One region of the Streptomyces sp. NPDC048584 genome, then DNA from elsewhere that is predicted to be linked to it. Evidence: predicted binding sites of a transcription regulator. Region 1 holds the regulator's gene; the other holds the start of a gene.

The links. Region 1 encodes HspR, which represses chaperone genes until heat shock. Its sites were predicted from a motif close to TTGAGNNNNNNNNNCTCAA; they were not measured.
Region 2: lon (endopeptidase La) is a predicted target of HspR. The motif match lies at 3,489-3,507, and genes of this name have one in related genera.

The regions. Positions count from the first base shown of each region.
Region 1 is NZ_JBICWF010000009.1:128,050-134,615, forward strand. It holds gene dnaK (molecular chaperone DnaK) at 1-522, shown strand, start outside; gene grpE (nucleotide exchange factor GrpE) at 519-1,172, shown strand; gene dnaJ (molecular chaperone DnaJ) at 1,197-2,381, shown strand; gene ACGFR9_RS21015 (heat shock protein transcriptional repressor HspR) at 2,387-2,836, shown strand; gene ACGFR9_RS21020 (sugar ABC transporter substrate-binding protein) at 3,113-4,222, shown strand; gene ACGFR9_RS21025 (LuxR C-terminal-related transcriptional regulator) at 4,354-5,370, shown strand; gene ACGFR9_RS21030 (helix-turn-helix transcriptional regulator) at 5,631-6,566, opposite strand, start outside.
Region 2 is NZ_JBICWF010000002.1:653,992-660,557, forward strand. It holds gene ACGFR9_RS07280 (multifunctional oxoglutarate decarboxylase/oxoglutarate dehydrogenase thiamine pyrophosphate-binding subunit/dihydrolipoyllysine-residue succinyltransferase subunit) at 1-418, opposite strand, end outside; gene ACGFR9_RS07285 (sensor histidine kinase) at 710-1,822, opposite strand; gene ACGFR9_RS07290 (response regulator transcription factor) at 1,819-2,559, opposite strand; gene ACGFR9_RS07295 (spermidine synthase) at 2,685-3,377, opposite strand; gene lon (endopeptidase La) at 3,530-5,944, shown strand; gene ACGFR9_RS07305 (lysozyme) at 6,011-6,566, opposite strand, start outside.

The DNA of each region.
Region 1 (6,566 bases):
CAGATCGAGGTCTCCTTCGACATCGACGCCAACGGCATCATGCACGTGACCGCGAAGGACCTCGGCACGGGCAAGGAGCAGAAGATGACCGTCACCGGCGGCTCCTCGCTGCCGAAGGACGAGGTCGACCGGATGCGCCAGGAGGCCGAGAAGTACGCGGAGGAGGACCACGCCCGCCGCGAGGCCGCCGAGTCCCGCAACCAGGGCGAGCAGCTCGTCTACCAGACCGAGAAGTTCCTCGGCGACAACGAGGACAAGGTCCCCGGTGACGTCAAGGCCGAGGTCGAGGCCGCCGTCGCCGAGCTGAAGGAGAAGCTCAAGGGCGAGGACTCCGCCGAGATCCGCACCGCCACGGAGAAGGTCGCGGCCGTCTCCCAGAAGCTGGGCCAGGCCATGTACGCCGACGCCCAGGGCGCCCAGGCGGCCGGTGGCCCGTCCGCCGGTGCCGGGGAGGCCAGGGCCGACGACGACGTCGTCGACGCCGAGATCGTCGACGAGGACCGGAAGGACGGTGCGGCGTGACCGAGGAGACCCCGGGCTTCGACGAGCAGTCGCAGCAGCCCGACGTCCCCTCCGACGAGACCGAGCCGAAGGCCGCCGCCACACCCTCCCCGGAGGGGGAGGCGGCCCCGGCCGGCGACTCCGGCCAGGAAGCGGCACTGGTGGCCCAGCTGGACCAGGCCCGCTCGGCGCTCGGTGAGCGCACGGCGGACCTCCAGCGCCTCCAGGCCGAGTTCCAGAACTACCGCCGCCGGGTCGAGCGGGACCGCGTCGCGGTCAAGGAGGTCGCCATCGCGAACCTCCTGACCGAGCTGCTCCCCGTCCTCGACGACGTCGGCCGCGCCCGTGAACACGGCGAGCTGGTCGGCGGCTTCAAGTCCGTCGCGGAGTCGCTGGAGACGATCATCGCCAAGATGGGTCTCCAGCAGTTCGGCAAGGAGGGCGAGCCCTTCGACCCGACGATCCACGAGGCCCTGATGCACAGCTACGCGCCGGACGTCACCGAGACGACATGCGTGGCGATCCTGCAGCCCGGGTATCGCATCGGCGAGCGCACCATCCGCCCCGCGCGGGTGGCCGTCGCCGAACCGCAGCCCGGCGCCCAGCCGGCGCAGGCCGAGGACGCCACCGAGGCCGGCGAGGAGAAGGACAACGGCCCTGAAGAGGGCTGACCGTAGGAAGGAGGGACGTCGGGGATGAGCACCAAGGACTTCATCGAGAAGGACTACTACAAGGTCCTCGGCGTCCCCAAGGACGCCACCGAGGCCGAGATCAAGAAGGCGTACCGGAAGCTCGCCCGCGAGTTCCACCCGGACGCCAACAAGGGCAACGCCAAGGCGGAGGAGCGCTTCAAGGAGATCTCCGAGGCGAACGACATCCTCGGGGACCCCAAGAAGCGCAAGGAGTACGACGAGGCGCGCGCCCTCTTCGGCAACGGCGGGTTCCGTCCGGGGCCGGGCGGGGGCGGCGGTGGCTCCTTCAACTTCGACCTGGGTGACCTCTTCGGGGGTCAGGCCGGCGGCCAGCAGGCGGGCGGCGGCTTCGGCGGCGGCATCGGTGACGTCTTCGGGGGTCTGTTCAACCGCGGCGGCGCGGGCGCGGGTACGCGTACCCAGCCGCGCCGCGGCCAGGACATCGAGTCCGAGGTGACGCTCAGCTTCACCGAGGCGATCGAGGGCGCGACCGTCCCGCTGCGGATGTCGTCGCAGGCGCCCTGCAAGGCCTGTTCGGGCACCGGCGACAAGAACGGCACACCGCGTGTGTGCCCGACCTGCGTCGGCACCGGGCAGGTGGCGCGGGGCTCCGGCGGCGGTTTCTCCCTCACGGACCCCTGCCCCGACTGCAAGGGCCGCGGTCTGATCGCGGAGGAGGCCTGCGAGATCTGCAAGGGCAGCGGCCGGGCCAAGTCCTCGAGGACCATGCAGGTGCGCATCCCCGCGGGCGTCAGCGACGGGCAGCGGATCCGGCTGCGCGGCAAGGGCGCGCCGGGCGAGCGCGGCGGCCCCGCCGGTGATCTGTATGTCGTCGTGCACGTCGGCAGTCACCCGGTGTTCGGCCGCAAGGAGGACAACCTCACCGTCACGGTCCCGGTGACGTTCACCGAGGCCGCCCTCGGCGGCGAGGTCCGGGTCCCGACCCTCGGCGGCCCACCGGTCACGCTGAAGCTGCCGGCGGGCACGCCCAACGGCCGCACGATGCGCGCCCGGGGCAAGGGCGCGGTCCGCAAGGACGGCAGCCGCGGTGATCTGCTGGTCACCGTGGAGGTGAGTGTTCCCACGGACCTGTCGGGGAAGGCTCGTGACGCGCTGGAGGCGTATCGCGAGGCGACCGCGGAGGAGGATCCGCGGGCGGAGCTGTTCCAGGCCGCGAAGGGAGCATGATCTGAATGGACGGCCGTCGACGCAATCCGTATGAACTGACCCAGGACACCCCGGTCTACGTCATTTCGGTGGCGGCCCAGCTTTCCGGTCTGCACCCGCAGACGCTGCGCCAGTACGACCGGCTGGGTCTCGTGTCGCCGGACCGTACGGCCGGCCGGGGTCGCCGCTATTCGGCCCGCGACATCGAACTGCTCCGCCAGGTGCAGCAGTTGTCGCAGACCGAGGGCATCAACCTGGCCGGGATCAAGCGCATCATCGAACTGGAGAACCAGGTCGCCGCGCTCCAGGCCCGGGTGGCCGAGATGGAGGCCGCCCTCGACGGGGCGGCCACGGCGATGCGTCAGCGCGAGGCCGCGGTGCACGCCTCGTACCGCCGTGACCTGGTGCCCTACCAGGAAGTGCAGCAGACCAGCGCGCTGGTGGTGTGGCGGCCGAAGCGGCAGCAGCCCGACTGAGCCGCGGTGTGAAGTGAGCCGGGAGGCCCGGAGGTTCGCCGAACCTCCGGGCCTCCCGGCTTATGTCCGCACACATGTGTGGCTATGGTATGGCTGCGTGTCCAGATGATCCTCGCCGAGCTTCCGCAGGTCTCTCACGAGTTCAGCACACCGTGCTGTGTCCATCTCGTTAAGTGGTTGACCTTGACGCCGGCGGGGGCTGAAGCGTTGGCTTTTCAGTCACATGGGCCGCAATGCTGTGCCCACGTCCGAAACGCACCTGAAGTGAGCCCTCGCATGCGTCGTCGTATCGCCATATCCGTGGCCGCCACCTCCATGTCCGTCATGCTCGCCGGATGCGGCGTGCTCAACGCGACGGGGAGCAGCGACGACGCGAGCCCGACCAAGGGGGACGACATCACCGTCGGGCTGCTGCTCCCGGAGAAGGCCAACACCCGGTACGAGCAGTTCGACTACCCCATTTTCAAGACGAAGGTGGAGTCGCTCACCAACAAGAAGGGCACCGTCGAGTACGCCAACGCGGAGGCGGACGCCGGCAAGCAGGCGAGCCAGCTGCAGAACATGATCGACGACAGGGTCGACGTCATCGTGCTGGACGCGGTCGACGCGCACGCCATCGCGGACGGCGTGCAGAAGGCCAAGGACGCGGGCATCCCCGTCATCGCCTACGACCGGCTGGCCGAGGGGCCGATCGACGCGTACATCTCCTTCGACAACGAGCTGGTCGGCGAGGTGCAGGGCCGTTCCCTGCTGCAGTCCCTGGGCGAGGACGCGAGCATCACCGACAAGATCGTGATGATGAACGGCTCGTCGACCGACCCCAACGCCAAGCAGTTCAAGGCCGGCGCGCTCGCCGTGCTCAAGGGCAAGGTGACGATCTCCAAGTCCTTCGACACCAAGGACTGGAAGCCGGAGAACGCCCAGGCCAACATGACCGAGGCGATCAACGCGATCGGCGCGGGCGACATCAAGGCGGTGTACTCCGCCAACGACGGCATGGCGGGCGGCATCGTGAAGGCGCTGGAGGCCGCCGGCGTGACCAGCCTGCCCCCGATCACCGGCCAGGACGCCGAACTCGCGGCGGTGCAGCGGATCCTCACCGGCGAGCAGTACATGAGCGTGTACAAGTCCTACCCGGAGGAGGCCGAGAGCGCCGCGGAGATGGCCGTCGCCAAGGTCCAGGGCAAGGACATCCAGTTCGACGCGCTGACCCGTGACCGGGTGGACAGCCCCACCGCCAAGGACATCCCGGCGCAGCTCGTCCCGGTGGTCGCGCTGACGAAGGAGAACATCGCGACCACCGTCGTCGCCGACAAGATCTACGACGTCTCGGACATCTGCACGGCGGACTTCAAGGCGGCCTGCGCGGAGATCAAGCTGAAGTAGCCGCCGCCCGTCGATATTCGGCCACCCGCCGGTCCCCGGACCGCCGCCGGAACCGGTGCGTGTTGCACAGCCGGTTCCGGCCGCGCATAGTTGCGCTGCGGAAAGTGGCTGAACCGGGGGTGGGACGGGCGATGGCCGGGCACGGGACGGACGAGCATCCACACGGTGCTGACCGACTGTGCGAGGCCGGGGATCGTGTGTATTCCCGGGCCGTACGGCGCGGACGGCTGCCGCGCCGGGACGCCGAGCCGGTGCCGTGCCTGCTGGAACTGGCCCTGCTGCACCCGGACCCCGACGACATGGACTGGCTGGTGCCGACCTCCCCGCAGGAGGTCATGACCCGGCTGCTGCGCGGGATGTACGAGGACATCAGCGCCAGTCAGCGCCGGGTGGGTTCGGCCGTGTCGGCCTTCGAGTGGTACGCCGGTCTGGGCCGCCGGCTGTCCGCCGCGCCGACGGCCGCCGAGGGGCCGGCGATCCGGGTGCTGGACGGGGTGGCGCGCATCCAGGCGGCGATGGACGAGGCGACCCAGGCGTGCACCACCGAGGTGCTCACCGTCCAGCCGGGCGGTATCCGGCGTGAGGCGGAGCTGTCCGAGGGACTGCACCGGGCGATGGCGCTGCGCGGGCGCGGGGTGCGGATGCGGGACCTCTACACGCATGTGGCCCGGCACGGGCACGGGCTGCTCAGCTATCTCGAGCTGATGGGCGACGCGGTGGAGGCGCGCACGCTCGACGAGGTGATCGAGCGGCTGATCCTGTTCGACCGTACGGTCGCGTTCATTCCCGCCAACAGCGAGCGGTCCATGGCGCTGGAGCTGCGGCATCCGGCGCTGGTGGAGTACCTGGGCACGGTCTTCGACCGGCTGTGGCGGCTCGCGATCCCGCTGACCGCGCCGCTGCCGGACACCGGGATCGAGGGCATCTCACACCGGGAGCAGTCCATCGCGGCGCTGCTGGCGGAGGGGCACCAGGACGCGGTGATCGCGGAACGGCTGGGAATCAGTGTCCGTACGTGCCGGGCGCACATCGCGCGCCTGTCGGAGACGCTGGGGGCGGCGAGCCGTACGCAACTGGGTGTGCGCATAGCCCAGACGGGCCTGCACACCCCGCGTCCGCACGCGACGGTCCCGCCGGACCCACGCTGAGCCCTCCGGGGCGGGGCGCGGGTGCCGGCGCCGCGGTGGTCGCCCCGCCGGGTCGCCTCGCCCCCGCCGCCCCTTCCCGTCCCGACCCCGGGGCTCCGCCCCGGACCCCGTTCCGCAGGTCGCTGCGGGACTCTCCCCGAGCGGGGGAGGGCGGTGGGTGCCGACGGAGTCCAGGGCGCGGCCCCGACCCCGTCGCGCCCGGGGCTGCGCCCCGAAACCCCGGTGCGGGCGGCGTTGTGGTGAGCCGGACGCCGGGTGGGCTACCGCGCGCGGTCCAGGATGCCCGCGCGGGCGATCAGGTAGCCGAGCTGGGCTCGGCTGTTGCTGCCCAGGGTGGCCGCCAGTTTCGCTATGTGCTCGCGGGCCGTGCGGATGTTCATGCCCAGCCGGTCGGCGATCACCGCGTCGGTGTGGCCCTCGACGAGGAGGCTCGCGATGGCGTGCTGGCGGGGGGTGACGGTGCCCGGGGAGGGCAGGCGGGCGGCCAGGGGGTGCATGGGGGTGGCCAGGCGCCACAGGCGGTCGAACGCGGTGGCGAGGTAGGAGACCAGGGCCGGGTGGCGGACCTCCAGGGCCAGGCTCCGGTCGCTGTTGGCGGGGACGAACGCGACCGCGCCGTCCACGAGGATGAGGCGTTCGGTGACCTCGTCGAGGGTGCGGGCCTCGACATCGCCCGTCAGACGTTCGTAGCGGGCGAGCACGGTGGGGGCGTGCCGCAGTGTGTGCGGGTAGAGCGTGCGGATACGGCCGCCGCGGTCGAGGAACGCCTGGTCCCGTGCCAGGGCGAGCTCGTACTCCGGGGTGGGCGGGCCGACGTGGCCCTCGCGCGGATGGATGGCCAGGAGCTGGTCACCGGCCCCGGCCAGTTCCTCCGCGATCGCCCGGACGATGCGGTCCTTGCCGCTGATCAGCCGCAGTGTCGGCGTCTCCGCCGCCGCCGAGGTGCCGTACGGCAGGAAGGAGGCGAAGGTCTCGGCCAGCCGCTCCTCGCGCCGTCTGTCCTCCGCGACACGTTCCGCGGAGCGCCGCAGCAGCCGCTGGAGGGCCACCAGGGGCGTGACCGGCTCCCACCGCTCCGGATCGTCCACGGCGGGCTGCAACAGGCCCAGATCGGCCATGCAGGGCACCTGCTGGGCCTCCGGGGCGCTCACGCCCCCCTCGCGCAGGGCGCGTTCGTACAGGGCGGCCCCCGTGGC
Region 2 (6,566 bases), on a different contig from region 1:
CGGCGGCCGGCTTGGCGGCGGGCGCGGCGGCCTTCGCCGGGGCCGGAGCCGCGGCAGGCGCCTGGGCCGGGGCGGCGGGAGCCTGGGCGGCCGGCTGAGCGGCGGCAGCGGGCTGCGCGGCCGCCGGCCGCGCCGGGGCGACCGGCCGGGCCGGGGTGGCCGGCTGGGCCGTGGGGGTGGAGGTTCCCGCGGCCCCCGCGGCCGCGGTACCCGCCGGAGCCGAGGCGGCAGGCGCGCCCGGCTTGTAGTCGGCGAAGAAGTCCCACCAGGCTCGGTCGACCGAGTTCGGGTCCTGGAGGTACTGCTGGTAGATCTCGTCGACGAGCCATTCGTTGGCACCGAAGGCCGCTGCGGGGTTCTTGCCCGCTTGGTCGGTGTCGGTCGAGATGCTCGAGTTACTGGGGGACTGTGGCGACACGGCGTCAACCGCCCTCTTCCGCTTCGCAAGATGATGGACAGCGGAAATAAAGGCTACGCCCCCGAGAGCGAGAAGGTCAGGTCGGGCCCGTTCATCGTCGCGTAAGTCACATTGCGGCAAGCGTTTCGGGGCATGAAATGGCGGGAAACAACCGTGGTTTCGATTCTTCCGGCCGCGTCAGGCATCACTCCGCCGGGCCTCGGCGCTCAGCTCGCGCGGGCCTCTGCCTGATCACACGTGTCCGTCAGGGTGGACACGGATGGATCTTGCGGCTCCGCTTCGAACTTTACGTCAACTTGGTACGGAAGAGGCTTCCGGAAGAGTGATGAGGATCCGGCAGCCCCGCTCGGATTCGGCCACGCCGATCCGGCCGCCGTGCAGATCGACGGCCCAGCGGGCGATCGCCAGGCCCAGTCCGGTGCCGCCGTCGCTGCCCGGCCCGTGCGGCCGGTTGACGTTGCCCCGGTTGAAGCGCTCGAAGACCCGGTGCCACTCGGTCCGCGGAATGCCGGGCCCCTCGTCCAGCACCTCCAGCTCCAGCGACCCCTGCTGCGCCCCGACCCGCGCCCTGACCGTCACCCGGCCGTGCGGCGGGCTGTGCTTGACCGCGTTGTCGATCAGGTTCGCGACGACCTGGTGGATGCGCTCGGGGTCGGCGTGCGCGACCAGCTCGGGCGGCGACACGTCGAGGTGCAGATGAACGTCCGTACGCGTGTGGCTGCCCGAGCCGGAGGCCATGCCCGCGCGGGCGCTGGAGACCATGTTGGCCTCCTTGAGCACCCCCGACAGATACGGCCACACCTCGAACCGCCGCTTCTTCAGCGGCACCACGCCGTTGTCCAGGCGGGACAGGTCCAGGAGGGTCTCCACGAGGCGGCCCAGCCGCTCGGTCTGCTTGAGGGCCGTACGCATGGTCTCGGGGTCGGCCTCGGTGACGCCGTCGACGATGTTCTCCAGCACCGCGCGCAGACCCGCGATGGGGGTGCGCAGCTCGTGCGAGACGTTGGCGACCAGCTCCTTGCGCTGGCGGTCCTGGGCCTCCAGCTCGTCCGCCATGACGTTGATCGTCTGGGCCAGGTCGCCGAGCTCGTCCCAGCGGTTCTCGCGGACCCGGCGGGTGTAGTCGCCGTGCGAGATGGAACGGGCCACGGCGTTCATGTCGTCCAGCGGCGCGGTGAGCGAGTGCGCCACGAACTGGGTGATCAGCAGCGTGGCGATCATCGAGAACACCGTGATGAAGCGCAGCTCCGTCTCGGTGTGCACGGCGATCACCGACAGGCCGGTGGTGATCAGGACCGACACGACGACGAGCGCGCCCAGCTTGGTCTTGATCGAGAACGGGCGTACACCGCCCCAGGGCGGCTGCGCCCCGGGGCCTCTGCGTCCGGCCGGCCCGTCGCTCATGGCGTCGGCGTCTCCAGGGCGTAGCCCACGCCGTGCACGGTGCGGATGCGCTCGGCGCCGATCTTCCGGCGCAGCGCCTTGATGTGGCTGTCGACCGTGCGGGTGCCGGAGGCGTCCGCCCAGTCCCAGACCTCGGCCAGCAGCTGCTCCCGGGAGAGCACCGCGCGCGGGGTGTTCGCCAGGCACACCAGGAGGTCGAACTCGGTGGGCGTCAGATGGACGTCCTCGCTGCGCACCCGCACCCTGCGCTGCGCGTGGTCGATCTCCAGCTCGCCCAGGCGCAGGATGCCGCTGCGCGGGGTCGTCGCCGCGAGGGCCGCCCGCTCCATGCGGCGCAGCAGTACGTGCACGCGTGCCGCCAGTTCCCGCATGGAGAAAGGCTTCGTCATGTAGTCGTCGGCGCCGACGCCCAGCCCGACCAGCATGTCGGTCTCGTCGTCGCGCGCGGTGAGCATCATCACCGGCACCGGCCGCTGGGCCTGCACGCGCCGGCAGACCTCCAGGCCGTCGAAGCCCGGCAGCATGATGTCGAGGATCAGCAGATCGGGCTGCCAGGCCTCCGCCGTGTCCACCGCGGACGGGCCGTCGCCCGCCGTTTGCACCAGGAATCCCTCGGCGCGGAGGCGAGTCGCGATGGCGTCCACGATCGTCGCGTCGTCCTCGACCACCAGGACCCTGCGCTGTGCGCCGGGGGTGGTCGTGGCCGTGCCGTTGTGGGAGGTGTGTGTCTGCTCCATCGCCCGCCCCTGAGGTGTGCTTTTTCCGGAATCCGTGGGGTGATCCGTCGTCTGCGCATCACTGCTATTGACGCTTGAATGATCCGCGTCAGGGCAGCAGCGTACGGGGAGTCACCGCGGCTTTGCTATCCAGGGCGGACGCCGATGTGCACGACGTCCGGAACGCCCCGGGCAACGGGGACCTCATCGGTACGCACCCCCTGGAACCCGGCATTCCGCAAGGTTTCTTCGAATTCCGGGGAGGGCTTGGCCGACCATACGGCGAGTACCCCGCCCGGTCTCAACACCCGCGCGCAGGCCGCCAGTCCGGACGGCTCGTACAGGCCCTCGTTGTCCTCGGTGACGGTCCAGTCGGGCCCGTTGTCGATGTCGAGGCAGAGCGCGTCGAACGTGTCCGACGTCTCATCGAGGTACCCGACCAGGTCCGCCTCGACGATCTCCGTGCGCGGATCGGCCAGCGCCTTCGCGGAGATCGCGGCGAGCGGTCCCGCGCGGTGCCATCCGATGACGGCCGGTTCGCGTTCCACCACCGCGATCCGTCCCCAGCGGGACTGGCCGGCCGCGTGCGCCAGCGAGAAGCCCACCCCGAGACCGCCGATCAGCACGTGCGGGGCCGCCGCCGCGCGCGGGCCGAGGGCGGCGAGCGCGACATCGACGAGCCGGCGCTCCGAGCGGCCGTCGGAGGTGTCCATCAGGAAGCAGCCGTTGGCGATGATCTGCAGCAGACCACCGTGCCTGCGCAGCACGACCTCGCCGTACGGGCCCTCGCGACGGTCCAGGACTTCGGGGGGTTCGGGAATGCCGTACGGGGTGGACATGTGTTCATCCTGGCAGCTCCCCTTCCATGGCGGGCCGGGGCCTCATGTACCCCCCGGGGGTGATCGCTCAGAGCGAACGCGGCCTCGGGAACATTCGGCGGCTCTCCTGCATTGAGTCGGCATAGCTCAACTTGACTGCCGAAGGGGAGATCATGGCTACTGAGTCCGCACCGCTCGCCCTGCCTGTGCTGCCGCTCGACGACGAGGTCGTGCTGCCCGGGATGGTGGTTCCGCTGGACCTGAGCGATTCCGAGGTGCGCGCCGCGGTGGAGGCCGCCCAGGCCGCCGCCGGCACCGCGCCCGGGAAGCCGAAGGTGCTGCTGGTGCCACGCGTCGACGGGACCTACGCCGGGACCGGCGTACTGGGCACGGTCGAGCAGGTGGGCAGGCTGGCCGACGGCGACCCGGGCGCCCTGATCCGCGGCCGGGGCCGCGTCCGTATCGGCGCCGGGACCACCGGGCCGGGCGCCGCGCTGTGGGTGGAGGGCACCCGGATCGACGAGACCGTGCCCGAGCCGCTGCCCGGACACGTGACCGAACTGATGAAGGAGTACAAGGCGCTCGCCACCGCGTGGCTGCGCAAGCGCGGTGCCTGGCAGGTCGTCGACCGGGTCCAGGCCATCGAGGACGTCTCCGCGCTCGCCGACAACTCCGGCTACTCGCCGTTCCTGACCACCGAGCAGAAGTCCGCCCTGCTGGAGACCGGCGACCCGGTGGCCCGCCTCAGGCTCGCCACCCAGCAGCTGCGCGACCACCTCGCCGAGCAGGACGTCGCCGAGACCATCGCCAAGGACGTCCAGGAGGGCGTCGACAAGCAGCAGCGCGAGTTCCTGCTGCGCCGCCAGCTCGAAGCCGTACGCAAGGAACTGCGCGAGCTGGGCGGCGAGCAGGAGGGCGAGGAGTCCGACGACTACCGGGCCCGCGTCGAGGCCGCCGACCTGCCGGAGAAGGTCCGCGAGGCGGCGCTCAAGGAGGTCGACAAACTGGAGCGCTCCTCCGACCAGTCGCCCGAGGGCTCCTGGATCCGCACCTGGCTCGACACGGTCCTGGAGCTGCCGTGGAACGAGCGCACCGAGGACGCCTACGACATCCAGGGCGCCCAGTCCGTCCTGGACGCCGAGCACGCGGGCCTGCAGGACGTGAAGGAGCGGATCACCGAGTACCTGGCGGTGCGCAAGCGGCGCGTTGACCGGGGGCTCGGCGTGGTCGGCGGCCGGCGCGGCGGTGCCGTACTGGCCCTGGTGGGCCCGCCCGGCGTGGGCAAGACCTCGCTCGGCGAGTCCGTCGCCCACGCGATGGGCCGCACGTTCGTGCGCGTCGCCCTCGGCGGCGTCCGCGACGAGGCCGAGATCCGCGGCCACCGCCGTACGTACGTCGGCGCGCTGCCCGGCCGGATCGTCCGGGCGATCAAGGAGGCCGGTTCGATGAACCCGGTCGTCCTGCTCGACGAGATCGACAAGGTGGGCTCCGACTTCCGGGGCGACCCGGCCGCAGCCCTGCTCGAGGTCCTCGACCCGGCGCAGAACCACACCTTCCGGGACCACTACCTGGAGGTCGAGCTCGACCTGTCCGACGTCGTCTTCCTCGCGACGGCCAACGTCCTGGAGGCCATCCCGGAGGCCCTGCTCGACCGGATGGAGCTGGTCCGCCTGGACGGCTACACCGAGGACGAGAAGGTCGTCATCGCCCGTGACCACCTGCTCCCGCGCCAGCTGGAGCGGGCCGGCCTGGACAAGGACGAGGTGACGATCGACGAGGGCGCGCTGCGCAGGCTGGCCGGCGAGTACACGCGCGAGGCGGGCGTGCGCACCCTGGAGCGGTCCATCGCGCGGCTGCTGCGCAAGGTCGCGGCCCAGCACGAACTGGGGGAGCGGAAGCTGCCCTTCACCGTGACGGACGGCGAGCTGCGGGGCCTGATCGGACGGCCGCACCATGTGCCCGAGTCCGCCCAGGACCCGGCCGAGCGCCGTACCGCCGTTCCCGGTGTCGCCACCGGGCTCGCCGTGACCGGCGCCGGCGGTGACGTCCTCTATGTGGAGGCGTCGCTGGCCGACCCGGAGACGGGCGCGGCGGGGCTGACCCTGACCGGCCAGCTGGGTGACGTGATGAAGGAGTCGGCGCAGATCGCGCTGAGCTTCCTGCGCAGTCACGGCGCCGAGCTGGAGCTGCCGGTGGGCGACCTGAAGGACCGGGGAGCGCACATCCACTTCCCGGCGGGCGCGGTCCCCAAGGACGGCCCGAGCGCGGGCGTCACCATGACCACCGCTCTGGCCTCGCTGCTCTCCGGCCGGCTGGTCCGCACCGATGTGGCGATGACCGGCGAGGTCTCGCTCACCGGGCGGGTGCTGCCGATCGGCGGCGTGAAGCAGAAGCTGCTCGCCGCGCACCGCGCGGGGATCACCACGGTGATCATCCCCAAGCGCAACGAGCCCGACCTGGACGACGTCCCGGCGGAGGTGCTGGACAAGCTCGACGTCCACGCCGTCACCGATGTCCGGCAGGTCCTGGAACTGGCGCTGTCGCCCGCCACCAACGGGGCGGCGCCGGAGGTTCCGGTCGCGGTGTGACGGACGCGATCGGACGGGTGGGGCCCGGGTCCCGTGAGGGAGGCCCGGGCCTCACCCGTCTCCGGATCAGCCGGTCGCGAGGGCCCGTACGCGGTCCACGGTGCCGTTGAAGCGGTCGTGGTCGCCGACGGTCGGGCCGGTCGAGGTGTACTGCCACATCGTGTACGTGCTCCAGCCGGCCGGCAGTTCGCCCGCGGTGGAGGCGTACCGGGCGATCCACAGCGGGGTGGTGGAGGCGAAGCCCGCGTAGTCGCCGGTGCACTGCTTCCACCAGCTGGTCGCCGTGTAGATGACGGCGCTGCGGCCGGTGCGCTCGCGGTACCGGTCCAGGAAGTCGCGGATCCAGCCCACCATCGCGCTCTGCGACTTGCCGTAGCAGGCGTCGCCGTACGGGTTCCACTCGATGTCGAGCACGCCCGGCAGGGTGCGGCCGTCGGCGGACCAGGCGCCGCCGCGGGCGACGAAGTAGTCGGCCTGGGCGGAGCCGCTCGCGGTGTCGGGCGTGCCGAAGTGGTAGGCGCCGCGGATCATGCCGACGTCGTAGGAGCCGCCGTACTGCTGCGAGTGGTACGGGTTGGTGTAGTACGTGCCCTCCGTGGCCTTGGCGTAGGCCCAGCGGACG